DNA from 4 places in the Pseudomonas sp. GW822-FHT06B12 genome. Region 2 is predicted to be linked to each of the others. Evidence: predicted binding sites of a transcription regulator. Region 2 holds the regulator's gene; each other region holds the start of a gene.
What was found. The regulator FliA, encoded in region 2, starts transcription of late flagellar genes. The targets are predictions, from matches to a motif close to CTAAAGTTTNNNNNNNNNNNGCCGNTAA.
Positions count from the first base shown of each region.

Region 1: the regulator FliA is predicted to act here: its motif matches at 1,134-1,161, upstream of flgM (flagellar biosynthesis anti-sigma factor FlgM).
Region 3: the regulator FliA is predicted to act here: its motif matches at 1,064-1,091, upstream of AC1RKH_RS27795 (methyl-accepting chemotaxis protein).
Region 4: the regulator FliA is predicted to act here: its motif matches at 1,062-1,089, upstream of AC1RKH_RS16220 (flagellar protein MotY).

Region 1 is NZ_JBXALR010000010.1:78,344-80,544, reverse strand. It holds gene AC1RKH_RS21240 (flagellar brake protein) at 1-158, opposite strand, end outside; gene AC1RKH_RS21235 (flagella synthesis protein FlgN) at 254-721, opposite strand; gene flgM (flagellar biosynthesis anti-sigma factor FlgM) at 770-1,096, opposite strand; gene flgA (flagellar basal body P-ring formation chaperone FlgA) at 1,248-2,009, opposite strand; gene AC1RKH_RS21220 (chemotaxis protein CheV) at 2,094-2,201, shown strand, end outside.
Region 2 is NZ_JBXALR010000003.1:100,699-102,899, forward strand. It holds gene fleN (flagellar synthesis regulator FleN) at 1-789, shown strand, start outside; gene fliA (RNA polymerase sigma factor FliA) at 786-1,526, shown strand; gene AC1RKH_RS07860 (chemotaxis response regulator CheY) at 1,693-2,064, shown strand; gene AC1RKH_RS07865 (protein phosphatase CheZ) at 2,096-2,201, shown strand, end outside.
Region 3 is NZ_JBXALR010000020.1:27,653-29,853, forward strand. It holds gene AC1RKH_RS27795 (methyl-accepting chemotaxis protein) at 1-1,003, opposite strand, end outside; gene AC1RKH_RS27800 (hypothetical protein) at 1,418-1,954, shown strand; gene AC1RKH_RS27805 (aldo/keto reductase) at 2,012-2,201, opposite strand, start outside.
Region 4 is NZ_JBXALR010000006.1:354,624-356,824, reverse strand. It holds gene AC1RKH_RS16220 (flagellar protein MotY) at 90-998, opposite strand; gene pyrC (dihydroorotase) at 1,155-2,201, shown strand; gene rnt (ribonuclease T) at 2,198-2,201, shown strand, end outside.

The sequences.
Region 1 (2,201 bases), on a different contig from region 2:
ATCAGGTAGCTCTGAAAGCGCTGGCTGCGTTCGTGGAACGTGATGATCAGGGGATCATGGCTCTCTTGCAGCATCCGCAGGTTGCCGGTGATTTCCAACGGGGTGCTGAGCACCTTGGGTGGCTGCGGAGCATCTTCCGCGCTTAAGGCGTTGAACACGGTTTATCAATCTCCAGACAGAATACGATCACACGCAAGAGCTAGCATTCTGCCAGCATGTTTCGCGGCTTGATAGAGCGCGCTTATTTATGAGTTCAAGCCTGACTGAGCGCGCGCGGCTTCACCAGCATGGCGGTTGATCCGCGAGCGTCATAAAGGGTCGGAGGCTCGCCACCGTTGAGGATTTTCAGCTGATTGGCGGTGGTGGCTTGTTGCACCTGGATCGAGCGGCCATTGAGCTCGTTGGCGGCTTGGCAATCTGCAAGAAGTTGGGTCAGAGCATCGCTTTGGGTCAGCAACTGATCGCCAATACTTGAGTGAGCGGCGAACTGCTCCAGACCTGCGCGGTTGGCAGGAAGGTTCAGGCTCGCGAGAATTTCGCTGCGTTTGCGGCCATGCTGTTCCAGCAGAATGATCAGTGCCTGTTTCTGCGCCAGAATGTCTTCGAGCAGCGGCATGTCACGGCCGTGCAAGGCGAGGGATTCTGTCTTCAGCAGCTCCAGCAACTGTTGAGCTGGAGCAAAGTCATCGGTGATCAGTTGCAGTAAATTAGTGTCGTGCATGGCTGGCCTTGGGTTTTAAGCGTCCAAAAGCCTGGCGCAGGCCTTTGGCTAGCGCTGGGCTTCGAAGTTGAGCAGTTTGCTGGCTACACGGTTGCTGTCGACCTTATAGCTGCCGTCGGCAATCGCTGCTTTCAACTCGGCCACGCGGGCGTTGTCAACGGCAGGCTGATCGCGCAGCTTGTCAGTGATCTTCTGCAACTGTTGAGCCTCATTGCTGAGGTGTACCGATTCCCCGCTTTTGGCGGCACCGACCTGTTCGGTCGAGGTACTCAGCGGCGCGGATTTGCCGGCATCACCGGTTTCCTTGTTGGCGCTGGTACGCGTGCTGCTGGTGAGCGTGGGGGAGCTGTTTAAACGGCTGAAATCAATGACCATGATAAAAAAACCTCTGGGAATTTGGACGCTTGCCATGTTTTCGGCCATACCCGGAAAAACTTTAGGCTCAATAAGTGATGAGCTCGGGCGCGTCGGTATTTGCCCTGCGTGAGGCACAGTTTAGGGAACAGGACGGTTGTGCGCCAGTAATCTACATGGAGACTTCCACCTGGCCCGGGGCCATGATTTGCGCCTTGATGACCCGTTGGGAGTTGAGGTTTTTGACCCGAATCTGTTCGTTCAGACCGCCATTGGACAGCGCTTCGCCAGGCATTCGCACGCTGAGCGTGCCGCTGCGGGCGGTGATGACTACCTGATCGCCCTTGCGCACGACTTCTGCCTGCTCCAGATGAACGAGGGTAATGACCTGATCGGTGACCATTGGTCGGGCAAGTTTTTGTCCGATGGCTTGATCGACGTTCGTCAGATATCCCTGATTGATCTGGCTGATATCGCGCTCACGCAATGTCACGTCATGAGGCTCGATGATCCCGGCCCGATTGAGGGGGCGAGTGGTCGTGACGACCGCGCGAAACAGGCGGACTTGAGCGGGTACGAAGACCGTCCAGGGGGAGGCGCCATCGCAACGGACTTTCACCGTAACCCGGCCTATAGGCCTGGCCGGACTTTCCAGTGTCGCTGTCAATTCCTTGTCGCACGCCGGCATGTGCATGCGCGGGTCGAGTTTGTTGACCTCGATTTCGTAGCGCCCTTCGGTTTGACTGGTGGCCAAATAGTCTTCTACGGTGAATTCAAGAAAGCCCTGAGTGACGCCGATAAGTAGATCAGGCAAGGTAACCGGGTCAGCAAAGGCAGGGCTGCCAGCGTTCAACAGGCATACGGCTGACAAAGCGCCGAGGAATTTGCGGCACATTGATGTCAGGCGTCGGGAAAATGTCGTTTTTGCGTTCATAACAGTTAAAAAGCAAGCGCCGTGCCGTTTAGTGATGAATGTGCGTCGCAACACACTTAGCGTTGGTGGTGTAGGAGTCTGGGCATGGCTGGTGTAATGGATTCGGTAAACCAGCGCACGCAACTGGTAGGGCAGAATCGCCTGGAGCTGTTGTTGTTCCGTCTCGACGGCCAGCAGCTTTACGGGATCAAC
Region 2 (2,201 bases):
GGCAAAGGTGGCGTCGGGAAGACTAATGTGTCAGTGAACTTGTCCCTGGCTCTTGCTGAGCTCGGCCGGCGCGTCATGCTGCTGGACGCCGATCTGGGGCTGGCGAACGTCGACGTCCTGCTGGGGCTCACGCCCAAGCGTACGCTGGCCGACGTCATCGAAGGCCGCTGTGAGCTGCGCGATGTATTACTTCAGGGGCCGGGCGGAATTCGTATTGTTCCAGCAGCGTCCGGTACCCAGAGCATGGTTCACCTCAGCCCAGCCCAACATGCTGGCCTGATTCAGGCATTCAGCGACATTGGCGATAACCTCGACGTATTGGTCATCGACACGGCGGCGGGTATTGGTGAGTCGGTCGTCAGTTTCGTTCGCGCGGCCCAGGAAGTGTTGCTGGTGGTTTGCGACGAGCCGACGTCGATCACTGACGCCTACGCGCTGATCAAACTGCTCAACCGCGATTACGGCATGAACCGCTTCCGCGTGCTGGCCAACATGGCGCAAAGCCCGCAGGAAGGACGAAATCTGTTCGCCAAGTTGACCAAGGTCACGGACCGCTTCCTCGACGTCGCCTTACAATACGTCGGTGCGGTGCCTTACGATGAATGCGTGCGCAAGGCGGTGCAGAAACAACGCGCCGTGTATGAAGCCTTTCCTCGTTCCAAATGTGCGCTGGCGTTCAAGGCCATCGCGCAGAAAGTCGATACCTGGCCGCTGCCTGCCAATCCGCGTGGGCATCTGGAGTTTTTCGTCGAGCGTCTGGTGCAGCAAACTGCGGGTCCGGTTCTATGACAGCCAGCGGTTATAACCTGTACAAGAAGTCGGCGCGTGACGCGCAGTACGAACTGATCGAGCGTTACGCGCCACTGGTAAAACGGATTGCCTATCACCTGTTGGCGCGCTTGCCGGCCAGCGTTCAGGTCGAAGACCTGATCCAGGCGGGAATGATCGGTTTGCTTGAAGTGTCGACCAAATACGATGCGAGCAAAGGTGCGAGTTTCGAGACGTACGCGGGGATCCGTATCCGTGGTGCGATGCTCGATGAAGTCCGCAAGGGGGACTGGGCGCCACGCTCGGTCCACCGCAATACCCGGATGGTGAGTGACGCGATTCGCTCAATTGAAGCTAAAACCGGGCGTGACGCTAAAGATCACGAGGTTGCGGCCGAACTCCAATTGAGTCTCGACGATTATTACGGGATTTTGAATGACACCTTGGGCAGTCGCCTGTTCAGCTTCGACGATCTGTTGCAGGACGGCGAGCATGAAGGGCTGCACGAGGATGGCGCGAGTGCTCATCTCGAACCGTCGCGCGACCTGGAAGATGAACGCTTCCAGGCTGCACTGGCGGATGCGATTGCCAATTTGCCGGAGCGTGAGCGACTGGTGTTGGCGCTGTACTACGACGAAGAGCTGAACCTCAAGGAAATCGGTGAGGTCCTGGGGGTCAGCGAATCGCGGGTCAGCCAGTTACACAGCCAGTGCGCGGCCCGTTTGCGGGGGCGTTTGGGGGAGTGGCGAGCGCGCTGACAGCAGTGTGGGGACACTGCGAACGAAACAGGCATGGCGTAAAGCTGTGCCGGTCTCAATCCGTTGTGCTCCAGACAGTCGTTGAGTGCTCTGCCTGATTGATTGAATGGCGTGTCCAGGTGCTGGGCGCGTTTAAGACTGCTTGGAGGTCGAATTGGACAAGAACATGAAAATCCTCATCGTTGATGACTTCTCAACGATGCGGCGGATCATTAAGAACCTGTTGCGTGACCTTGGGTTCACCAACACGGTCGAGGCGGACGACGGTATTACCGCCATTCCCGTCCTCAACAGCGGGAGCATCGACTTTCTGGTAACGGACTGGAACATGCCTGGCATGACCGGTATCGATCTGCTGCGCCATGTGCGCGCCGATGAAAAGCTCAAGCATCTTCCGGTACTGATGGTCACTGCCGAAGCCAAGCGCGAGCAGATCATCGAAGCCGCTCAAGCCGGTGTAAACGGCTATGTGGTCAAACCCTTCACGGCCCAGGCGTTGAAAGAAAAGATCGAAAAAATATTCGAACGCATCGGTTGATGTGCGGAGCCACTGCGCCACGGGGGGAGCTATGGAGCAAAGAGAATCTTCACAGGGCGATTTCGAATCGACCCTGAAAAAACATGCCCAGGAACTGGTCGAAAGCCTTGAAAAGGGCAGGTTCGGCGACGCTGTGC
Region 3 (2,201 bases), on a different contig from region 2:
TCAGTTGGCGGATCGCATAGATTTGCAGCAGCACCAGCAGCAGAACCATCGGGATCTGCAACAGGCTCAAGGTGCTCAGCACATCGTCGCGTTGAGCGGTAATCAGTTTGGTCGGCAGGGCGGTGGCGAGGAACCACGGCGTGCCTTCGATCGGCCGCATGAAGAAGGTGTTGGCTACGCCTTGATTGTCGAACTCGACGCGTTGCAGCGAAGCGTCACGGCGCTCAAGCGCGGTTTTGATCTGCGCGGCAAAAGGCGAGTTGCCTGCCAGTGCACTGATGTTTTTCAGGACAATCGGGCCATTGATGCGCGAGCTGTTGCTGATGATCTTGCCGTCGGCCTCGACGATCAGCATTTCGGCGCCCAGGTCTTTTTCCTTGCGCGCTACCAGGTCATTGAAGAAGCCCAGCGTGACGTCAATGGTCGCGACCCCGTACGGTACGCCGTTGCGCGCAATCGCCATGGCGCAGTTGGTACGCGGCTCGGCACTGGCATCGTCCTTGTAGGCGGTGGCCCAGGCGCAGTGACCACGCGGCGTCTGCATGCCGCCCTTGTACCAGGACTGGTCGTAATAGTTGGGCGCAGCGTCGCTGTTCCAGAACGTGTTGACGGCCAGTTTGCCCGACGCATCCCGGTGCCAGAAGGTACTGAATTTGTTGCGTCCGGCTTCGCGCTGGCCAGGCAACGGCCAGATCCCGCCACCAAACACCTTCAGCTCACCGTACTGATCCACCAGGCCCGGCAGCACGGTGTCGATGGCCGCGCTGTCGAGCAGGGGGATGGTTTGGGTGATGCTGCGTTGTTGCGCTTGAACCTTGTTCAGTTCGCCCTGGATCTGATCGGCCACTTCGGCAATACGGTTCAGGGCCACCTGTTCTTCCGTGTGCCGAAGTTTCGGCGCGACCAACTGGCTGATGCCCGCCACCGTCAAGGCGAATAACAACAGGATGAACAGCACCAGAAACAGCGTGTAACGGGCTTGAATGGTACGGAATGCGGGCATTGAACCTGTCCTTCTGTGGCGTGCTAACCGCTCTTGTTGATTTATTGCGGCGTTTAGCAGCTATCGGCCTGCGGCAGACAAACATTAGTACTATGGTCCCAAAACAGGCTTTTTACGGACGACCGGTTAGTCACGGGCGCGAGACATTTGCGCCTCCGTTCCGGGCGGCAACGTGGTTTTGTTGGGGCGTTTTTAAACCGGATTCAGTAATGGTCCGATTGTTAAACAATGGTTACAGATCAATGAAATCAAGGGTTTGGTGGTTTGTATCCGAATTGTACAGAAATTGTAAAAAGCTGAAATATTTGTAGGTGGAGGGGGGCTGGCACATTGATACTTGCGCGCAATTCCATCGGTTGAATAAGGAGTTTTTATGCTCGCCTTACAAGGATGTCTGCACACAGGGGCACTGTCATGACGATCGGTTATGTCGGTGGCTGGACCAGCAAGGCCGGATTACTGATTCGCGAGGGCGGAACGGGTGGCAGTAAACCCGTACCGCAGAGCGTCAAGGTCAAGCAGATGCTCGCACTGGTGGGCAACGACCCATTGGCGCTGAACACCGCGAAAATGAACGAGCAGAAGCTCTACAAGAATTTCAAGGGTTTCGACCCCGAGACGGTCACGGTCAAACAGCTCGGCAACATCAGCGCCTTTTTGCGCGATCGGGGTTTGATCAGCGATGTGACGGCCCTGACGCTGCTCAACGCTGGCGACAAGTTCGATCGTTTTGGGGTGCCGAAAAACCTGGACGAAAAATTTAATGCGCTGGAGTACTTCGCGACGCAGCTGGATACCATTCAGAACAACAACCTCAAAGGCAACAAGTACGCCAATCATCTGATTCCCGAGTACAAGAAGGCGATTTACGTACTGCAGAACCTGAAGACTTATGGCATGGGCAATGGCCCCGCCGTTCCGAACACCAAGGGTGTCAACGGCAAAGCCTGATCTTCAAGCGCAACAGGCCCGTCATACACAGCATGAACGGGCCTGCGACTCTCAATGTTATCGATCGAGCATCTGCATGACGGCTTGCGGATAACGCCCCCCGAGCACCGCGTCATCCGGAAAAATCGCCTCCAGCGCCGACAGCTCGTCCGGACTTAATACAACGTTCAGCGCCGCGACATTCTCCTCCAGATACTTGCGTTGCTTGGTGCCCGGAATCGGGATCAGGTAATCGCCTTGCGCCAAT
Region 4 (2,201 bases), on a different contig from region 2:
ACCGCCGCGAGAGGATAATTTACAGTGGCGCGACAGCTTATGATGACGAAGCGACAGATTATGTCGAGCGAGCGACGATTTCAGCCGGTTCAGGAGGTCGCCGCAGCGGTGCCTGTCGAACTGACTTGCGGGGCCGGTTTGTCGGTGGGTGCGACGCGCTCAAGGTGAACGTTGACCCGGCGATTCCTGGCCCGATTGGCGGTGTTGGTGTTGGGGGCCAACGGATAACGTTCACCGTGAAAACGCATCGTGATTTGCGACTCCTGAATGCCATTGGCCTTGAAGAAGTCCATCACCGCCAGCGCTCTGCGCCGGGACAGATCACGGTTGGTCAGGCGATTGCCGCTGTTATCGGAATGACCGTCGAGCTCGATGTGATTGACCGTCGGGTCGGCCTTCATGAACGTCAGCATGACCTGCAGCTTGGCCTTGGCCTGCGCATCCAGATCGATACCACCACCCGGGAAACCAACTTCGGCCTGCTTCACCTGTTCGTAATTCATCGGCAGCAACTTGGCGACGCACACCTGGTAATCGGCGTAGGCCTTGCTGAATTTGACCGGCAACAAACGGACTTCCGACACCCCGCCATCGCGCGAGTAATGACGAACCAACGGACTTCGACCGTCCATCAAGCCACCAATAAGGCGTCCGGCCTGGAGCTGCGAGCTGTTGAACAGCACCTCGCCGCTGCCGACTTTGACCGAGCCCAGATTGATATCACCACGCCCAGGCTGCCAGGGCGCCTCTGCAGCCAGCAAGGTCGCCGAACCGCCCGCGAGCATTGGGTTGTAGGCCTTCAGACGAAAGATTGCCTGCTCGCCCGCGCGCCGCACGAACTCACCCGAGCCAAAATCGGTAATCGGTTGGGTCAGGCGACATTCGAACTTGTCGCCTTCGACCGTCCACTCGATGCTCTCCAGACGCGTCTGGAAAGTGAGAGCCATCGCAGGAAGGCTGGCAAACACGCTGAGCAAGGCTAAATAACGCTGGCGCACGGGAGGCTCCACTGGCTTCTACAACAAAAAGACCGATACATATGATTACGGCATACCTTTGTCATATCGGAAGCTTGCTGCAAAACTTGATAGCGAGTGCCTGGATGAGTCTTTTCCGGTAGCATTCCCTTGAGTTTGACCCGCCTGGAATCCCCAATGTCCGACCGCCTGACCCTGCTGCGTCCCGACGACTGGCATATTCATCTTCGCGATGGTGCTGTGTTGCCCAATACTGTCGCGGATGTCGCGCGTACCTTTGGTCGCGCCATCATCATGCCTAACCTGGTACCACCGGTGCGTAACGCCGCTGAAGCCGACGCCTATCGCCAGCGCATTCTCGCTGCGCGTCCGGCCGGCAGCCGTTTCGAACCGTTGATGGTGCTCTACCTGACCGACCGGACTACACCCGATGAAATTCGCGCGGCCAAGGCCTGCGGTTTCGTTCACGCCGCCAAGCTGTATCCGGCTGGCGCGACCACCAACTCGGACTCCGGTGTTACCAGCATCGACAAGATCTTCCCTGCGATCGAGGCCATGGCCGAGGTCGGGATGCCCTTGTTGATTCACGGTGAAATCACCCGTAACGACGTCGATGTCTTTGACCGCGAAAAAATCTTCATCGACGAGCACATGCGCCGGGTCGTGGAGCGTTTCCCAACGCTCAAAGTGGTGTTCGAACACATCACCACCAGCGATGCCGTGCAGTTCGTCAACGAGGCTTCGGCCAACGTTGGCGCAACCATCACCGCTCACCACCTGCTGTATAACCGCAACCACATGCTGGTGGGCGGGATTCGTCCGCACTTCTATTGCCTGCCGATTCTCAAGCGCAATACACACCAGGTCGCCCTCCTTGACGCCGCCACCAGCGGCAGCGAGAAGTTCTTCCTGGGCACGGACTCGGCCCCGCACGCCCAGCACGCCAAAGAAGCCGCCTGTGGCTGTGCCGGTTGCTACACCGCTTATGCCGCGATCGAGCTGTACGCCGAGGCCTTCGAACAGCGCAATGCGCTGGACAAGCTCGAAGCCTTCGCCAGCCTCAATGGCCCGCGTTTCTACGGCCTGCCGGCGAACACCGATCGCATTACCCTGGTCCGCGAAGAATGGACCGCCCCAACCAGCCTGCCGTTCGGCGAGCTGACTGTCATCCCGCTGCGCGCCGGTGAAAAACTGCGCTGGCGCCTGCTGGAGGAACACGCGTGA